DNA from 2 places in the Streptomyces sp. NPDC056452 genome. Region 2 is predicted to be linked to the other one. Evidence: riboswitches for the same ligand, from Rfam matches in the RefSeq annotation. Region 2 holds a riboswitch; the other holds the start of a gene.

Region 1 (7,778 bases), on a different contig from region 2:
TCGGCCCCCGGACCCGCTCCTCCCTCGCGGGAGGGGCTCGGACCTGCCGGACCTGCCCGCAGGACCGAGCCCCTCCGGGCGCTGGAGGACCGGGGTGCGGGGCCGGGCCCCGCGGATGCGGGAGGTCAGGCCCCTTCGTCGCCGCACGGCGACACGCACGGACCCTTCGCCCACCACTGCGGCAGCATCGCGATGGCCTCGTCGCCCAGCGGGTTGACCCCGGGCCCCGCCGCCAGCGAGTGACCGACCAGCACGTGCAGGCACTTCACCCGGTCCGGCATGCCGCCGGCGCTGGGGAAGCCCTCCAGGACCTCGATGGCATCACGGCGCGCGATGTAGTCCTCGTGCGCGGCACGGTACGCGGCGGCCAGCTCCGGGTCCGTCGTGAGGCGCTCGGTCATCTCCTTCATGACCCCGTTGGCCTCCAGCGTGCCGATCGCGGACGCCGCGCGCGGACAGGTCAGGTAGAACGTCGTCGGGAACGGCGTGCCGTCCTCCAGACGGGGCTGCGTCTCGACCACGTCCGGGTTGCCGCACGGGCAGCGGTGCGCGATGGCGCGCAGCCCGCGCGGCGGCCGGCCGAGCTGCTGCTCGAACGCGGCGATGTCCGCCTCGGTGGGCGCGGTGGATTCGGTCTGCGGAGGGGGCGTGTCCATGCCTGCCTTGAATGTCATCGATCGGTCTGTGTGTACGGGAACGGAGTCAGCCGCGGTCGGCGCTGTCGACGCCGTCCCAGAGGTTCGAGTGCCAGGGCCTGCCCGTCGCACCCGGGTCGCCGCGGCGCACCTCGGCCGCGTCCGGGTCGATCACCGTATAACCGGTCTCCCCGGGCATGACGTAGTGGAGGTGCTGGCGCGCCAGTCGCCGGATGTACGCGTCGTCCTTGAGCCGCGCCTTCTCGTCGCGCAGCTCCTCGGTCCGCCGGTGCGCCTCCTGCGTGAGCCTCTCCTGATCGGCGATCTCGTCGCGCTGGGAGATGTACTGCCGCATCGGGTACGCGAGGGCGACGACCAGGGAGCAGACGATGAGGGCCAGGAAGGCGGCCCTGCCGGTGAGCCGGGAGCGCCGGGCCTGGCGGCGGTTCTGGGACCGGTACACGCGGGCCGCTGTCTGCTCCCCGAGCAGCCGCAGCCTGGTCGCGGTGGAGAACCGGTCGCGGTCCTTCCCGGCCATCTCGCCTCCCCATTACGCACGTCCGTCCCCGCACACGGTACGGGACCGAGTGCGGGGACGGACGGAGGCTGGTGCCCCGAAGGGGGCTCAGCTCCTGCTGCCGGGCTCTCAGCCCTCGAAGCGGAACCGCGGGAACGCCGAACGGCCCGCGTACACCGCGGCGTCGTCGAGGATCTCCTCGATGCGCAGCAGCTGGTTGTACTTGGCGACACGGTCCGAGCGGGCCGGGGCGCCGGTCTTGATCTGGCCGCAGTTCACGGCGACGGCGAGGTCGGCGATGGTGACGTCCTCGGTCTCACCGGAGCGGTGGGACATCATGCACTTGAAGCCGTTGCGCTGGGCCAGCTCGACGGCGTCCAGGGTCTCGGTCAGCGAACCGATCTGGTTGACCTTGACGAGCAGGGCGTTGGCCGAGCCCTCCTCGATGCCACGGGCCAGGCGCTCGGGGTTGGTGACGAACAGGTCGTCACCGACGATCTGCACCTTGCCGCCGAGCTTGTCGGTGATGACCTTCCAGCCGGCCCAGTCGTCCTCGTACAGCGGGTCCTCGATGGAGACCAGCGGGTACGCGGAGACGAGCTCCTCGTAGTACTCGGTCATCTCGGCGGCCGAGCGGGACTTGCCCTCGAACTCGTACTTGCCGTCCTTGTAGAACTCGGACGCGGCGACGTCGAGGGCGAGCGCGATGTCGCGGCCCGGAACGTAGCCGGCTTCCTTGACGGCTTCGAGGATCAGGTCCAGGGCGGCGCGGTTGGACTCGAGGTTCGGGGCGAAGCCGCCCTCGTCACCGAGACCCGTGGACAGGCCCTTGGTCTTCAGGACCTTCTTCAGCGTGTGGTAGATCTCCGCGCCCCAGCGAAGGGCCTCGGAGAAGGACTCGGCGCCGATCGGCGCGATCATGAACTCCTGGATGTCCACGTTGGAGTCGGCGTGCGAGCCGCCGTTCAGGATGTTCATCATCGGAACGGGCAGCAGGTGCGCGTTCGGGCCGCCGAGGTAGCGGAACAGCGGCAGGTCGGACGCCTCGGACGCGGCGTGGGCCACGGCCAGCGAGACGCCGAGGATGGCGTTGGCGCCGAGGGAGCCCTTGTTCTCGGTGGCGTCGAGGTCGAACATCGCCTGGTCGATGAGGCGCTGCTCGGTGGCGTCGTAACCGACGAGCTCCGGGCCGATCTGCTCGATGACGGCGAGGACGGCCTTCTCGACACCCTTGCCGTGGTACCGGTTGGGGTCGCCGTCGCGAAGCTCGATGGCCTCGAACGCACCGGTGGAGGCGCCGGACGGAACAGCAGCACGTCCCGTGCTGCCGTCGTCGAGGCCAACCTCGACCTCGACCGTGGGGTTGCCCCGGGAGTCGAGGATTTCCCTGGCTACGACGACGTCGATGGACGGCACGAGGCATCTCCTTCTGGGATATGACGCTGGTTGTGCAGGGTCACTGTGGCCTTGCGCCACGAGCCTAACCGGCTCGGCCCCCTGCGTCGGCCGACCGCCCGTCCCCTGGGACGAAAAAGGACCCAAGGGCCTGCATTCCGGGCAAAGGTCCAGAAATCTACTGACGAGTAACCACAATAGTTGAACGATCACGCACGCGGTGGGCCCGTGCGGCGCACCGCGGACACGACCCCGGCCCGGCGCACACGGGGGTGAGTGCGCCGGGCCGGGAGGGAACACGTGGGGTGCCGCCGGACACCCTTACGCGGTCCCGAAGCCTTCGGGGAGGAGAGACCCGGGACTACTTCAGGTGGAGCTGCTGACCCGGGAAGATCAGGTCGGCGTCCTCGACGATGTCGTCGTTGAGCTTGAACAGCTTCTGCCAGCCGCCCTTGACCTTCTTCGCGTCGGCGATCGTGCTCAGGGTGTCGCCGGCCTTCACCTTGTACTCGCCGTCACCCTTCTTGACCTTGTCGCCGGTCGGGGTCGTGACGGTCTTCGAGGCCTCGGGGGCGGTGCGCTTCTCGCTGCGCGTGGTGGGCTGCTCGGCCTTGCGCTCCGGCTGGGCGGCCTTGTCGGCGCCCGTCGCGGAGGCGTCGACACCCGGGTCCACACCGTCGTTGGTGAGGCCGCCGGCACCGGCGCAGGCCCAGGCGCCCGGGCCCTGCAGGTCGAGGAGCTTCTCGGCGGCGGTGATCTGCTGAGCCTTGGAGGCCAGGTCGGCGCGGGCGGCGAACTGCGTGCCGCCGGCGGCTGCCCAGCTGGACTGGGAGAACTGCAGGCCGCCGTAGTAGCCGTTGCCGGTGTTGATGGACCAGTTGCCACCGGACTCGCACTGCGCGACGGCGTCCCACGTGGCGACGGAGGCGGCGGAGGCGCCGGTCGCACCCATCAGCGGAACGGCGACTGCGGCACCGGTGACGCCGGCCAGGGTGGCGATACGGACGGCCTTGGACGGGCGACGGTGCTTGCCCTTGCTCGAAAGCAGCATGGTTCTCCTCACCGACGCCTACGAGGTGAGCTGTCGGGTTCGGGCCTGTGAGTTGCCCGGTCGCTCGCACTGGCAAGCGACTTCACCCCCAGCCGGTCCTCACCCGTCTTCCGACGGCCGGGTCCGGCACTTACCTGGGTCCCCCGCTCCTGCCTACGGCGCTTTACGCGTCGAATCCCTTCGGCCGACGGCAGGATTCGGCGTGACGGTCGAAGGTGCCCGCGGTGCGAGCGGTTCCGACCGTAAACATAGGCAACCCCCACATTCAAAGATGGACATCACGGACAATCAGGCCTTACCCGCAACGGGCGAAGGATCGTTTTCGCAGGTCGGAGGCGTCGTCGGCGAACCGGGCGGGCGGGCAGCGTGAGTTGACGCAAAGAGACCCATGTCTCACTTAGACATAAGTGGACATAGGCCTCTGAACTGCCCCCGATTATGGGGCGTTTTCCCGAATTGGATCAGTTGCCCGCGGCGGCTTCCGCACCGGCTCCGGCGGTCTTCTCGTCCGCCTGGGCGCCCAGGTCGAGACCCAGGTCGAGGTTCTGTCCGGGAAGGATCAGGTCCGGGTCGGAGCCCAGCTCGTCCTTGTTGGCCTCATAGAGCGCCGTCCAGCCGCCGGGCAGCTCCTGCGCGTCCGCGATCGCCCAGAGGTTGTCGCCCGCGCGGACGGTGTAGGTGCCGTCGCCGCCCTTGCGTGCGTCGGCGTCCCCGCGCGAAGCGTGACGGCCGGACTCGCGCCCGTCCGTCGAGCCCGCACCCGCGCTCGCCTCCGGGGCCGGCGTGCCGCGGTGCTTGCCGCCCGGCGCTTCCGTCGAACCGTCAGAGGCCTCGGACGTCTCCGGCGAAGGAGAGGTCGAAGGGGCGGCCGTGTCGGATCCGGTCGACTTGTCGGCTTTGCCGCTTTCGCCGCCCTTGTTGTCCGTGTTCCGGTTCCCGCTCGCGTCGTCCGACGCATCGGACGAGGGGGTGGCCGACGCGTCGTCGGACGGGGTCACGGTGTCCGACGGCTCGGTGGTCGGCTCACTGCCCGGGTCGACACCCGGGAGCGTGTTGTCCAGCGCGAGCCCGGAGATCACCGCGCAGCTGGCCCACGCCGTCACCCCCTGGTCGTCGAGCACCTTCTCCGCCACGGATATCTGCTGCGAGCGGCTGGCCAGGTCGGCACGGGGCGCGAACGCCGTACCGCCGTAGGCCGACCAGGTGTCCTGCGAGAGCTGCAGGCCGCCGTAGTAGCCGTTGCCGAGGTCGGCGCTCCACATGCCACCGCTCTCGCACTCGGCGACCCGGTCCCAGGTCGAGGCGTCGGCTGCGTGCGCGCCGGTCGCGCCGAGCAGCGGGATGGCGATGGCCGACCCTGTGACGCCTGCGGCGACGACGATGGCGGGTGCCTGCCGAGGGCGACGGTGTCTGCCGTTCGCGGAGCCCATGGGATTGCCTTCCGTGTGACTGACGTGTGACTGGTGAGTCGAACGGTGAACCTAGCCGCACTCGAACGTGTGTCACAAGTCGATGCAGCGGAGATCACGTGAAAGTCACAGAGTTGACAGAGTGTCACTTTTTTCGGAGCGCTGTCCGGGATCGAACTCGACGGGAAGAGTGCGAAGTCCGCGCATGATGAGCCCGCCCCGCCACCGCAAATCGGTAGGTTCCGCAGCAAGCCGCAGGTCGGGAAGGCGTCGCAGCAGCGTCGCCAACGCCGCCTGGCCCTCCAGCCGGGCCAGCGGCGCACCCAGGCAGTAGTGGATGCCGTGCCCGTACCCGAGGTGCTGATTGTCACTCCGCGCGAGATCCAGCGTGTCCGCATCGTGGAAGCGCTCCGGGTCCCGGTCGGCGGCGGCCAGCACCACGAGAACGGGGTCCCCGGCCTCGATGCGCTGTCCGCCCAGCGTCACGGGTTCGGTGGCGTACCGCCAGGTGGCGAGCTCCACCGGACCGTCGTACCGCAGCAACTCCTCGATCCCCGTGGCCAGCAGCTCCGTCTCCCCGGCCTCGATCGACCGCTGGAGGCGCTCGCGCTGTTCCGGGTTGCGCAGCAGGGCGTAGGTGCCGTTGCCGATGAGGTTGACCGTGGTCTCGAAACCCGCGAACAGCAGGATGAACGCCATCGCCGCGGCTTCGTTCTCGGTGAGGTGCTCGCCGTGGTCACTTGCCCGGATGAGTCCCGAGATCAGGTCGTCGCCGGGATTCTCCCTTTTGCGGTGGATGAGTTCGGCGAGGTAGCCGCGCATCTTCTTGACCGACCTGGCCACCCCGCCGCGCGGGCCGCCGCCGTGCCTGATCATCATGCCCGCCCAGTCCCGGAAGTCGTCCTGGTCCTCCGGAGGCACCCCCAGCAGGTCACAGATCGCGTAGATGGGGAGCGGGAAGGCGAAGTCGTGGATGAGGTCCGCTTTCCCCTCCTCGATGAACGTGTCGATGAGGCGGTCCGTCAGCTCCTGCACGCGCGGCGCGAACTCGGCGACCCGGCGCGGAGTGAACGCCTTGGAGACGAGCCGGCGCAGCCGGGTGTGGTCCGGCGGGTCGATGTTCAGGAGGTGCGTCATCAGGTCCGCCTTGCGCTCCCCCGGGATGCCCGTCTTCCCCTTGGCGTTCGCCGACCCGGCGTGGTGCGCCGGGTTCTTGGAGAGCCGGGTGTCGGCGAGGGCCTGCCTGGCATCCGCGTACCGGGTCACCAGCCAGGCCTCGACGCCGCTGGGCAGCGCGGTGCGGTGCACGGGGCTGTGCTCGCGCAGCCAGGCGTAGGCGGGGTACGGATCGGTGGCGAACTCCCACGTGAAGAGTTCGGGCGCTTCGTCCGGCGTCTCGCCGGGCGCGGGGGTGTCGGCGGGGCTGTCGTTCACTCCTCGACGTTATCCGGAACGCCCCCGTGCCCCTCCACCGCCCGGATCGCGTCCCGGTAGGCACGGGCGGCGGCCCGCAGGGCTGCCTCCGGATCGGTGCCGTCCTGCTCGGCGCGTACGGCGAGGGCGAGGAGCCGGTAGCCGACCGAGTCGCCCGCCGGGAGCGCGACATCGAGGCCGGCGGTACGGGCCCGGCTGCCCAGCTTGGCGGCCAGGGCCAGACCGGGCTGGCCGAGCGGCACCCCGTCGGTGACCGAATCGCGCTGCTTCTCGATCGCCTTCGTCCGCAGCCAGTGCGCGTGGACGTCCTCCGGGGTCTCGGCGGTCTCGTCGCCGAAGACATGCGGATGACGGTGGATCAGCTTCTCCACGATGGTGGCCGCGACATCGTCGATGGCGAAGGGCTCGTCCGGGTCCTCCTGCGCGATCCGGGCGTGGAAGACGACCTGGAGCAGCACGTCCCCGAGCTCCTCGCGCAGCTCCTCGCGGTCGCCGTCCTCGATCGCCTCGACCAGCTCGTACGCCTCCTCGATGGCGTACTTCGCGAGACCCTTGTGCGTCTTCTGCGAGGTCCACGGGCATTCCCGCCGGATCCGGTCCATGACCTGGACCAGGTCGAGGAGCCGGGCGCCCGGCAGGTCGTAGGAGCCGGGCAGCAGTTCCAGGTCCGGCATCTGCACCCGGCCCGAACCGCCGAGCCGGGCCAGGCCGTCGGTGAGCGGCTGATTGCCCTCGCCGCCCACGAGGACCACCACGGTCCGTCCGCCCGCGCAGGCGTCGACGAGCTCCTCGGCCGACGGTGCGACGTGCTCGACCATGACTCCGGCCTCGCGCAGATACGGCAGTTGCGGATGGTCCCGCTCGGCGCAGAGCACCGCGTCGGCGGCCTGCAGCGTCTGCCAGGCGGGCCAGGACAGCAGACCGGGCGCGACCCGGTGGCTGGCGGTGAGCAGGACGATACGGCCGGGGGCTTCAGCGTTCACCCTCCGAACCTACCCCGGCCGGGACCCTCCCGGTCCTGGCTCCCGTTCCCGGTCCCGGCCCCGGTCAGGCGCCCGACTGGGGTTCCTGCTCCTGGAACTTGGTGACCTGGTTGATCCACGGAGCCTTGAAGGTGCTCAGCTGGACCTGCTTGTCGTCCCAGGAGCCGAAGCGCGGGTTGACGTCGACGTGCAGGGCCTTCGACGCCTTGGTGAGAGCCTCGCCGACGACCTGCTGTCCGGCGGGGGTCTGCAGGTCGACACCGAGCGCCGCGGCCAGCTTCGGCAGCTGGACCTCCTTGCGCAGATCGCCCTCGATCTGGTCCGGGGCGACCCAGCGCTGCTCCAGCATCACGG
Region 2 (7,778 bases):
GGGACACCGGGCACCAGAGTTATGTGCACAAGCTCCTGACAGGGCGTCAGGACTTCTCCAAGCTGCGGAGCAAGGGCGGCCTGTCCGGCTACCCCTCCCGGGAGGAGTCCGAGCACGACGTCATCGAGAACTCCCACGCCTCCACCGTGCTGGGCTGGGCCGACGGACTGGCCAAGGCCCACGAGGTACGCGGCAGCCACGGCCACGTCGTCGCCGTCATCGGCGACGGTGCGCTCACCGGAGGCATGGCCTGGGAGGCGCTCAACAACATCGCTGCGGCCAAAGAACGTCCGCTGATCATCGTGGTGAACGACAACGAGCGCTCGTACGCCCCGACCATCGGCGGCCTCGCCAACCACCTCGCCATCCTCCGTACGACCGACGGGTACGAGCGTTTCCTGAGCTGGGGCAAGGGAGTGCTCCAGCAGACACCGGTCATCGGGCAGCCGCTGTACGGGTCGCTGCACGGTGCGAAGAAGGGGTTCAAGGACACCTTCGCCCCGCAGGGCATGTTCGAGGACCTGGGGCTCAAGTACGTGGGCCCCGTCGACGGACACGACACCGCGGCGGTCGAGTCCGCACTGAACCGGGCGAAGCGCTTCCACGGTCCGGTGCTGGTGCACTGCATCACCGAGAAGGGCCGCGGCTACCCGCCGGCGCTGGCCGACGACGCCGACCGCTTCCATACGGTCGGCGCGATGGACCCGCTGACCTGCGAGCCGCTCGTGGTGCCCGCGGCGCCTTCCTGGACCTCGGTGTTCGGTGACGAGATCGCACGGATCGGGGCCGAACGCCCCGACGTCGTCGCGATCACCGCGGCGATGCTGCACCCCGTCGGTCTGACCCGCTTCGCCGAGGAGTTCCCCGACCGGGTCTGGGACGTCGGGATCGCCGAGCAGCACGCGGCCGTTTCCGCCGCGGGACTGGCCACCGGCGGTCTGCACCCGGTCGTGGCCGTCTACGCCACCTTCCTCAACAGGGCCTTCGACCAGCTGCTCATGGATGTCGCCCTGCACAGGTGCGGGGTCACCTTCGTGCTCGACCGGGCGGGTGTGACCGGCGTCGACGGGCCCTCGCACAACGGCATGTGGGACATGTCCCTGCTGCAGGTCGTTCCCGGCCTGCGGATCGCGGCACCGCGCGATGCCGACCGGCTTCGCGAGGAACTGCGCGAGGCCCTCGACGTGGACGACGCGCCGACCGTGATCCGCTTCCCGAAGGAGTCGGTGGGGGAGCCGGTCGCGGCCATCGGCCGGATCGGTGGCATGGATGTCCTGCACCGGGCGGGGAAGCCCGACGTACTGCTGGTCGCGGTCGGTGTGCTCGCCCAGGTCTGTCTGCACGCGGCCGACCTGCTCGCGGGTGCCGGAATCCGCTGCACGGTCGTCGATCCGCGCTGGGTCAAACCGGTCGACGACCAGCTGCCCGCGCTGGCCGCGCAGCACCGGCTGGTGGCCGTCGTCGAGGACAACAGCCGTGCGGGCGGCGTCGGTTCGGCCGTCGGGCAGGCACTGCGGGATGCGGGATGCGACGTACCGCTGCGGACGTTCGGCATTCCCGAGCAGTTCCTGGCGCATGCCAAGCGCGGTGAGGTGCTGGCCGATATCGGGCTCACTCCCGTGGAGATCGCCGGACGGATCGGTGCGGCGCTCGCCGGCCGGAAGCCAGGGTCGGAACACGTGGTGCCGAGAGAGGACAGGCCATGAAGGACGACGGGCCCAAGGGCTTCGATCTGGCGCAGCTCCTCGCGGAACGCGGCGCCGAGCGCTACGAGCTGCATGCCAGGCACCTGAACCACCAGCTGCCGCGCATGCTCCGCACCATCGGGTTCGACAAGGTCTACGAGCGGGCCGAGGGCGCGTACTTCTGGGACGCGGAAGGCAACGACTACCTCGACATGCTGGCCGGCTTCGGCGTGATGGGGCTCGGCCGGCACCACCCGGTCGTACGCAAGGCCCTGCACGACGTCCTCGACGCCTCGCTCGCCGACCTCACCCGCTTCGACTGCCAGCCGCTGCCCGGACTCCTGGCCGAGCGGCTGCTGGCGCACAGCCCCCATCTGGACCGGGTGTTCTTCGGCAACAGCGGCACCGAGGCCGTCGAGACCGCGCTGAAATTCGCCCGGTACGCCACCGGCAAGCCCCGGATCCTCTACTGCGCCCATGCCTTCCACGGCCTGACGACCGGCTCGCTCTCGGTCAACGGCGAAGCGGGGTTCCGGGACGGCTTCGCACCCCTGCTTCCCGATACGGCGATCGCCCTCGGTGATCTGGATGCCCTGCGGCGCGAGCTCAAGCGCGGAGACGTGGCCGGCCTGGTGGTCGAACCGATCCAGGGCAAGGGGGTGCACGCCTCGCCGCCCGGGTTCCTGCGATCCGCGCAGGAGCTGCTGCACCGGCACAAGGCGGTGCTCATCGTCGACGAGGTGCAGACCGGTCTGGGCAGGACCGGCGACTTCTACGCGTACCAGCACGAGGAGGGCGTCGAACCTGATCTCGTCTGCGTGGCCAAGGCGCTCTCCGGCGGCTACGTGCCGGTCGGCGCGACGCTCGGCAAGGACTGGATCTTCAAACGCGTCTACTCCTCCATGGACCGGGTGCTCGTGCACTCGGCGAGCTTCGGCTCCAACGCCCAGGCCATGGCGGCGGGGCTCGCGGTCCTCGCGGTGATGGAGGACGAGGAGACGGTCGCGAACGCCCGCCGCACGGGTGACCTGCTGCGCGAGCGGCTCGCCGCGCTCGTCGGCCGCTACGAGCTGCTGCACGAGGTGCGCGGGCGGGGGCTGATGATCGGGATCGAGTTCGGCCGGCCGTCCTCGCTGAAACTCCGCAGCCGCTGGACCATGCTCCAGGCGGCCAGGAAGGGGCTCTTCGCCCAGATGGTGGTCGTGCCGCTGCTGCAGAAGCACCGGATCCTCACACAGGTCTCCGGCGACCACCTGGAAGTGATCAAGCTGATCCCCCCGCTGGTCATCGGTGAGCCCGAGGTGGACCGCTTCGTGGCCGCCTTCACGGCCGTCATGGACGACGCTCACAGCGGTGGCGGGCTGATGTGGGACTTCGGCAGGACGCTGGTCAAGCAGGCCGTCGCCAACCGATGACTCTTTGCCTCGGAGGCAAGAAATTTGCCTCCGAGGAAAGTTCCTGGCCCAATGGAGCCATGAATCCTCCTGACGGAGGGGCGGCCGACGAGCTGCCCGGAGTCGCACCGCGCCTGCGCGACCTGCGCCGCGACCGGGGTCTCACCCTTGAGGCCGCCGCTCGGCGGGCCGATCTCTCCCCGGCCCACCTCTCCCGGCTCGAGACGGGCCGCAGGCAGCCCTCGCTGCCGATGCTCCTCGGGCTCGCCCGCATCTACGGTACGACGGTGTCCGAGCTCCTCGGCGAGATGCCGCCCGAGCGTGACGCGATCGTCCGCGGCGGCCCGTTCGCGGGCGGCGTGTCCGGTGGGACCCCAGGTGGTGCTCCGGGCGGTGTCCCGGGCGGTGCATCGATCGGCGCCGAGGCCGACGGCTGGGTGTACCGGCAGGCCGGTGGCTCGGGCCGGGCCATGCAGGCGTTGCGTGTCCTGGTTCCCTACGGGGCACAGGGCGATCTCGTACGCGTCCACCCGGGCGAGGAGTGGCTGTACGTCCTCGAAGGGCGGCTGCGGGTGAGCTTGGGGGAGACCGTGCACGACCTCGACCCGGGGGACAGCGCGCACTTCGACTCGCTCACCCCGCACCGGATCGCGGCACCCGACCGCGGTGGTGCCGAGCTGCTCTTCGTCCACACCCTGCTGCAGAGCCCCTCGGCGGAGCTGTGCCTGGGCAGTGGGACGCGCCTTCGCTGACCTCGCACGCCCCACCGCACCTGCCGCACACCGGCTACCTCGGCCCCAGGGCCGGAAGAGAGGACTGCCATGTCCGATTCGGAGCACTACGACCCGCTCACCCCGCGCCTGCGGGAGAACAAGGACACGCACGAGCGGAAGATGCCCCGCGGTGTGGTCATCCGGCTCGTCGCCTACCTGGTGGCCGGCCACGTCGTCGCGGCCTTCCTCTTTCTCCTGTTCACCGTGGCGGGCAAAGGCTGACCGCCTGCGCTACGCCTCCTCGACGAGGCGCTCGCGCAGCCTCTCGCGGGTCTCGGGCGCGAGCTTCAGCCCCTCGCCGAGGTAGCGGTCCGTACCGCCCCAGGTCTCCTCGATCGCGGCGAAGGCGGCGGCGAGGTAGTCGGAGTGCGCACCGAAGAGCGGGTTGAGGAGCTCCATCACCTCGTCCGACATCCCCGCCGACGACGTGTCGCTGCGCCGCACCTTGTAGCGGCGGTGCGCATCGTTGGACTTGAGGTAGTCGGCCTCGACGGCCTCCTTCTCGACGCCGACCGCCAGCAGCGAGATCGCGATCGACAGACCGGCCCGGTCCTTGCCCGCCGCGCAGTGCATCAGAGCCGGCACGCTGTCCTCGGCCAGCGCGTGCAGCACCCTGCTGTGCTCCGCGGTGCGGTCCGTGATGATCGACCGGTACGACGCGATCATGCGGGCCGTCCCCTTGCCGTCGGCGAGGATCGAGCGCAGCTGCTGGATGTTGCCGTCGCGCACCAGTCGCCAGAACTCGGCGCCGTCGGCCGGGTCCGAGAGCGGAATGCTGACATTCCGGACACCGGGAAGTTCCACGTCGAGGCCGTCGAGCTTGTGGTCGGCGGCATTGCGGAAGTCGAAGACCGTGTGCAGGCCGAGTCCGGCCAGGAATGCCGTGTCCGTCTCGGTGGCGTGCGCGAGGTGGCCGCTGCGGTAGAGGCGCCCGTAGCGCACCCTGCCGCCGTCCGTGGTCGGCAGGCCGCCCACGTCGCGGAAGTTGCGGACACCGGTCAGCTCGGCGTCTGTCGACGGAACCTCTGGCAGCTGCTGCGTCACAAGGACTCCTGGAGTGTCTGGGCGTCGGCGCCGCTCGCCGACAGGGGCACGCCCGCGACGATACGACATGGATTCATCGGGCAATCGTTTCGCCCTCCGGTGCCTTCGCGGCCGGTCGACCGGCCGCCCGCGACCATGACATGTCCGTATTGGTGTATTTAGCAGAACATGCCCCGCTTATACGGGAGATGGGATGCGACAGGTGAGCGGGATCATATCCGTGACGGTGTGTGGCGAAACTGCCGGGAGGTAATCCATACGCCACGCGGAAAGCCAAGATCCGTAATCCACGGAGTGTGACCGGAATTCGGAACCGGAATTGAACCGCTCATTCCGGTACGCAACCGGTGGCTTGTTCCCGGCGTCCTGACTCGCTTACGGTCACCGTCAATCCGGACGGAACGCCTAATCCTGCCGCCGCCCGGAATCCGCACCGACTCACGTGTGGCAGGAGCGGGGGAACCAGGTAAGCCGCCGACCGGAGTGATCCGGAACGGCTTGGGGTCAAGACGCGCTCAGCGCGGCCGGGCATCTCCAGTCCGAACCCGACAGCTCACCTCGCAGGCGCCGGAGAGGAATTCCCCATGCCCGCAAAGGGTAAGCACCGTCGTACGAAGGCCAGCCCGATCTCCCGCGGCGTCCTCGCCGCAGGGACCGGCGGCGCCGTCCTCGCCCTTCCGCTGATCGGCGCCACCGGCGCCTTCGCCGCGGAGCAGTCCGCACCCGCCGCGAAGCCCGCGGCCGCCAGCGCGGCGCACCACGCGCCGGCCGCCTCCGTGGCGAAGAAGCATGGCGCCCCCAAGACCTACTCCGTGGTCGCCGGCGACTACCTGGCGAAGATCGCAGCCGACAAGAAGGTCAAGGGCGGCTGGGAGAAGCTGTACAAGGACAACCGTGAGGTCGTCGGCGGCAACCCGAGCCTGATCTTCCCGGGCATGAAGCTGACCCTCGGCGTCAAGGCGTCCGGCTCCCACGCGGAGGCAGCCCCCTCCAAGGCCGCCCCGAAGGCCGCCCCCTCCAAGGCGGAGTCGGCCCCCAAGGCCGCCGCTCCGGCCGAGAAGGCGTCGACGGCCACCAACACCGCCGACTCCACCGGCGCTTCGGAGAGCAACAGCTCCGGCTACACCACCCCGGTGGCCAACGGCAGCGTCTCCACCCAGTACCGCGTCGCCGGTGCCAGCTGGTCCAGCGGCTACCACACCGGCTCCGACTTCCAGGCCGCCTCCGGCACCAGCGTCCGGTCCATCGGCCCGGGCACCGTGGTCTCCGCGGGCTGGAGCGGTGCGTACGGCAACGAGGTCGTCATCAAGCACGACGACGGCATGTACTCCCAGTACGCCCACCTGTCGTCGCTCGGCGTCTCGGCCGGCCAGACCGTCACCGGCGGCCAGCAGATCGGCCTCTCCGGTTCCACCGGCAACTCCACCGGCCCGCACCTCCACTTCGAGGTCCGCACCGGCCCGAGCTACGGCTCGGACGTCGACCCGATCGCCTACCTGCGCTCGCACGGCGTCTCCATCTGACGTCATCAGGCGGCTCGGTGAGCTCACGAGGGGCGGTGCGCGGCGGCGCACCGCCCCTCTGCTTATTCCGGCTTTACCAAAACCTGACCGGGTGGTCTATCTCACCACCCGTCAACCCCTTATTACGGTCGCGTAGGTCACATTCGAAGGTGCAGGATATGCGCTTGTGGCAGACGATTCGAGAAACAAAAGACGAGGCACCATCGGGTCGTACGCAGCGATTGGCGACAGCTTCACCGAGGGCGTCGGAGACCCCGGCCCCGATGGGACGCTCGTCGGCTGGGCGGACCGTTTCGCGGTCATTCTGGCGGACCAGCTCCCTCTCCCCGATGCAGCGGCCGACCCCGCGGACGGCCCGCACGGGAACTTCCGGTACGCCAATCTCGCCGTACGCGGACGCCTCCTCGACCAGATAGTCGAGGAGCAGGTCCCCCGCGCCAAGGAGCTCGCACCGGATCTGGTGAGTTTCTGCGCGGGCGGCAACGACATCATCCGGCCCGGCACCGACCCGGACGACGTGGCCGAACGCTTCGAGCGCGCGGTCGCCGACCTGACCCGCTCGGTCGGCACCGTCATGATCACCACCGGCTTCGACACCCGCGGCGTTCCGGTGCTCAGGCACCTGCGGGGCAAGATCGCCACCTACACCGCCCATGTACGGTCCATCGCCGACCGCTACGACTGCCCCGTCCTGGACCTGTGGTCGCTCCGGTCCGTGCAGGACAGGCGTGCCTGGGACAACGACCGGCTGCACCTCTCGGCGGAGGGACACACCCGGGTCGCGCTGCGCGCCGCCCAGGTCCTCGGCCTCGACGTGCCGGCCGACCCCGACCAGGTGTGGCCCCCGCAGGTACAGCGCGGAGCACTCGAAGTGCGCCGCGACGACATGGCCTGGGCCCGCGAGTACCTCGTCCCGTGGATCGGCCGGCGCCTGCGCGGTGAGTCCTCCGGTGACCACGTCGAGGCCAAACGCCCCGATCTGCTCCCGCTCTGAGCACCTCCGAGCGCACTGATCACACGCGTGTCCGACGCCGGTGATCAGTGCGCTCAGCGCGCTCGGTTCGCTCAGCGGGTGATGACGGGGAGGGAACGCCTCGGTACCGCTCCACTGAGCGCGTCCGCGGTAGGCACCCGCACGGGGCCGGCGGGTATCCGCTCCAGCACGCCGCCCGCGAAGACGTCGTACAACGGCAGCGTCTCCAGGTGCACATAGCCGATGTGGCAGTCGCACACATCGAGCGGACAGCCACGCGGACCCAACGAGCGCCGGAAGCTGCCGTCGTAGAGGTTGCCGAGCTCGGCGCGGACGAAATGGCAGCGGCGCACCGTGCCGTCGCCGTCCACCGAGACGACCGACTC

The links. Region 2 has a riboswitch for cyclic di-AMP ahead of ACFQ6X_RS28625 (peptidoglycan DD-metalloendopeptidase family protein). Riboswitches for the same ligand answer to the same signal wherever they lie in the genome.
Region 1: another riboswitch for cyclic di-AMP. It lies ahead of ACFQ6X_RS13905 (transglycosylase family protein); the one in region 2 lies ahead of ACFQ6X_RS28625 (peptidoglycan DD-metalloendopeptidase family protein).

What each region holds. Positions count from the first base shown of each region.
Region 1 covers NZ_JBHTRI010000011.1:177,269-185,046, reverse strand. The annotation lists gene ACFQ6X_RS13920 (DUF501 domain-containing protein) at 126-656, opposite strand; gene ACFQ6X_RS13915 (septum formation initiator family protein) at 703-1,173, opposite strand; gene eno (phosphopyruvate hydratase) at 1,282-2,568, opposite strand; gene ACFQ6X_RS13905 (transglycosylase family protein) at 2,909-3,598, opposite strand; cyclic di-AMP (ydaO/yuaA leader) riboswitch at 3,599-3,769, opposite strand; gene ACFQ6X_RS13900 (transglycosylase family protein) at 4,060-5,028, opposite strand; gene ACFQ6X_RS13895 (cytochrome P450) at 5,134-6,441, opposite strand; gene ACFQ6X_RS13890 (nucleoside triphosphate pyrophosphohydrolase) at 6,438-7,424, opposite strand; gene ACFQ6X_RS13885 (SurA N-terminal domain-containing protein) at 7,489-7,778, opposite strand, start outside.
Region 2 covers NZ_JBHTRI010000034.1:85,594-93,371, reverse strand. The annotation lists gene dxs (1-deoxy-D-xylulose-5-phosphate synthase) at 1-1,706, shown strand, start outside; gene ACFQ6X_RS28645 (aspartate aminotransferase family protein) at 1,703-3,100, shown strand; gene ACFQ6X_RS28640 (helix-turn-helix domain-containing protein) at 3,160-3,831, shown strand; gene ACFQ6X_RS28635 (DUF6126 family protein) at 3,901-4,074, shown strand; gene ACFQ6X_RS28630 (tyrosine-protein phosphatase) at 4,084-4,896, opposite strand; cyclic di-AMP (ydaO/yuaA leader) riboswitch at 5,318-5,476, shown strand; gene ACFQ6X_RS28625 (peptidoglycan DD-metalloendopeptidase family protein) at 5,481-6,419, shown strand; gene ACFQ6X_RS28620 (SGNH/GDSL hydrolase family protein) at 6,586-7,413, shown strand; gene ACFQ6X_RS28615 (STM4011 family radical SAM protein) at 7,485-7,778, opposite strand, start outside.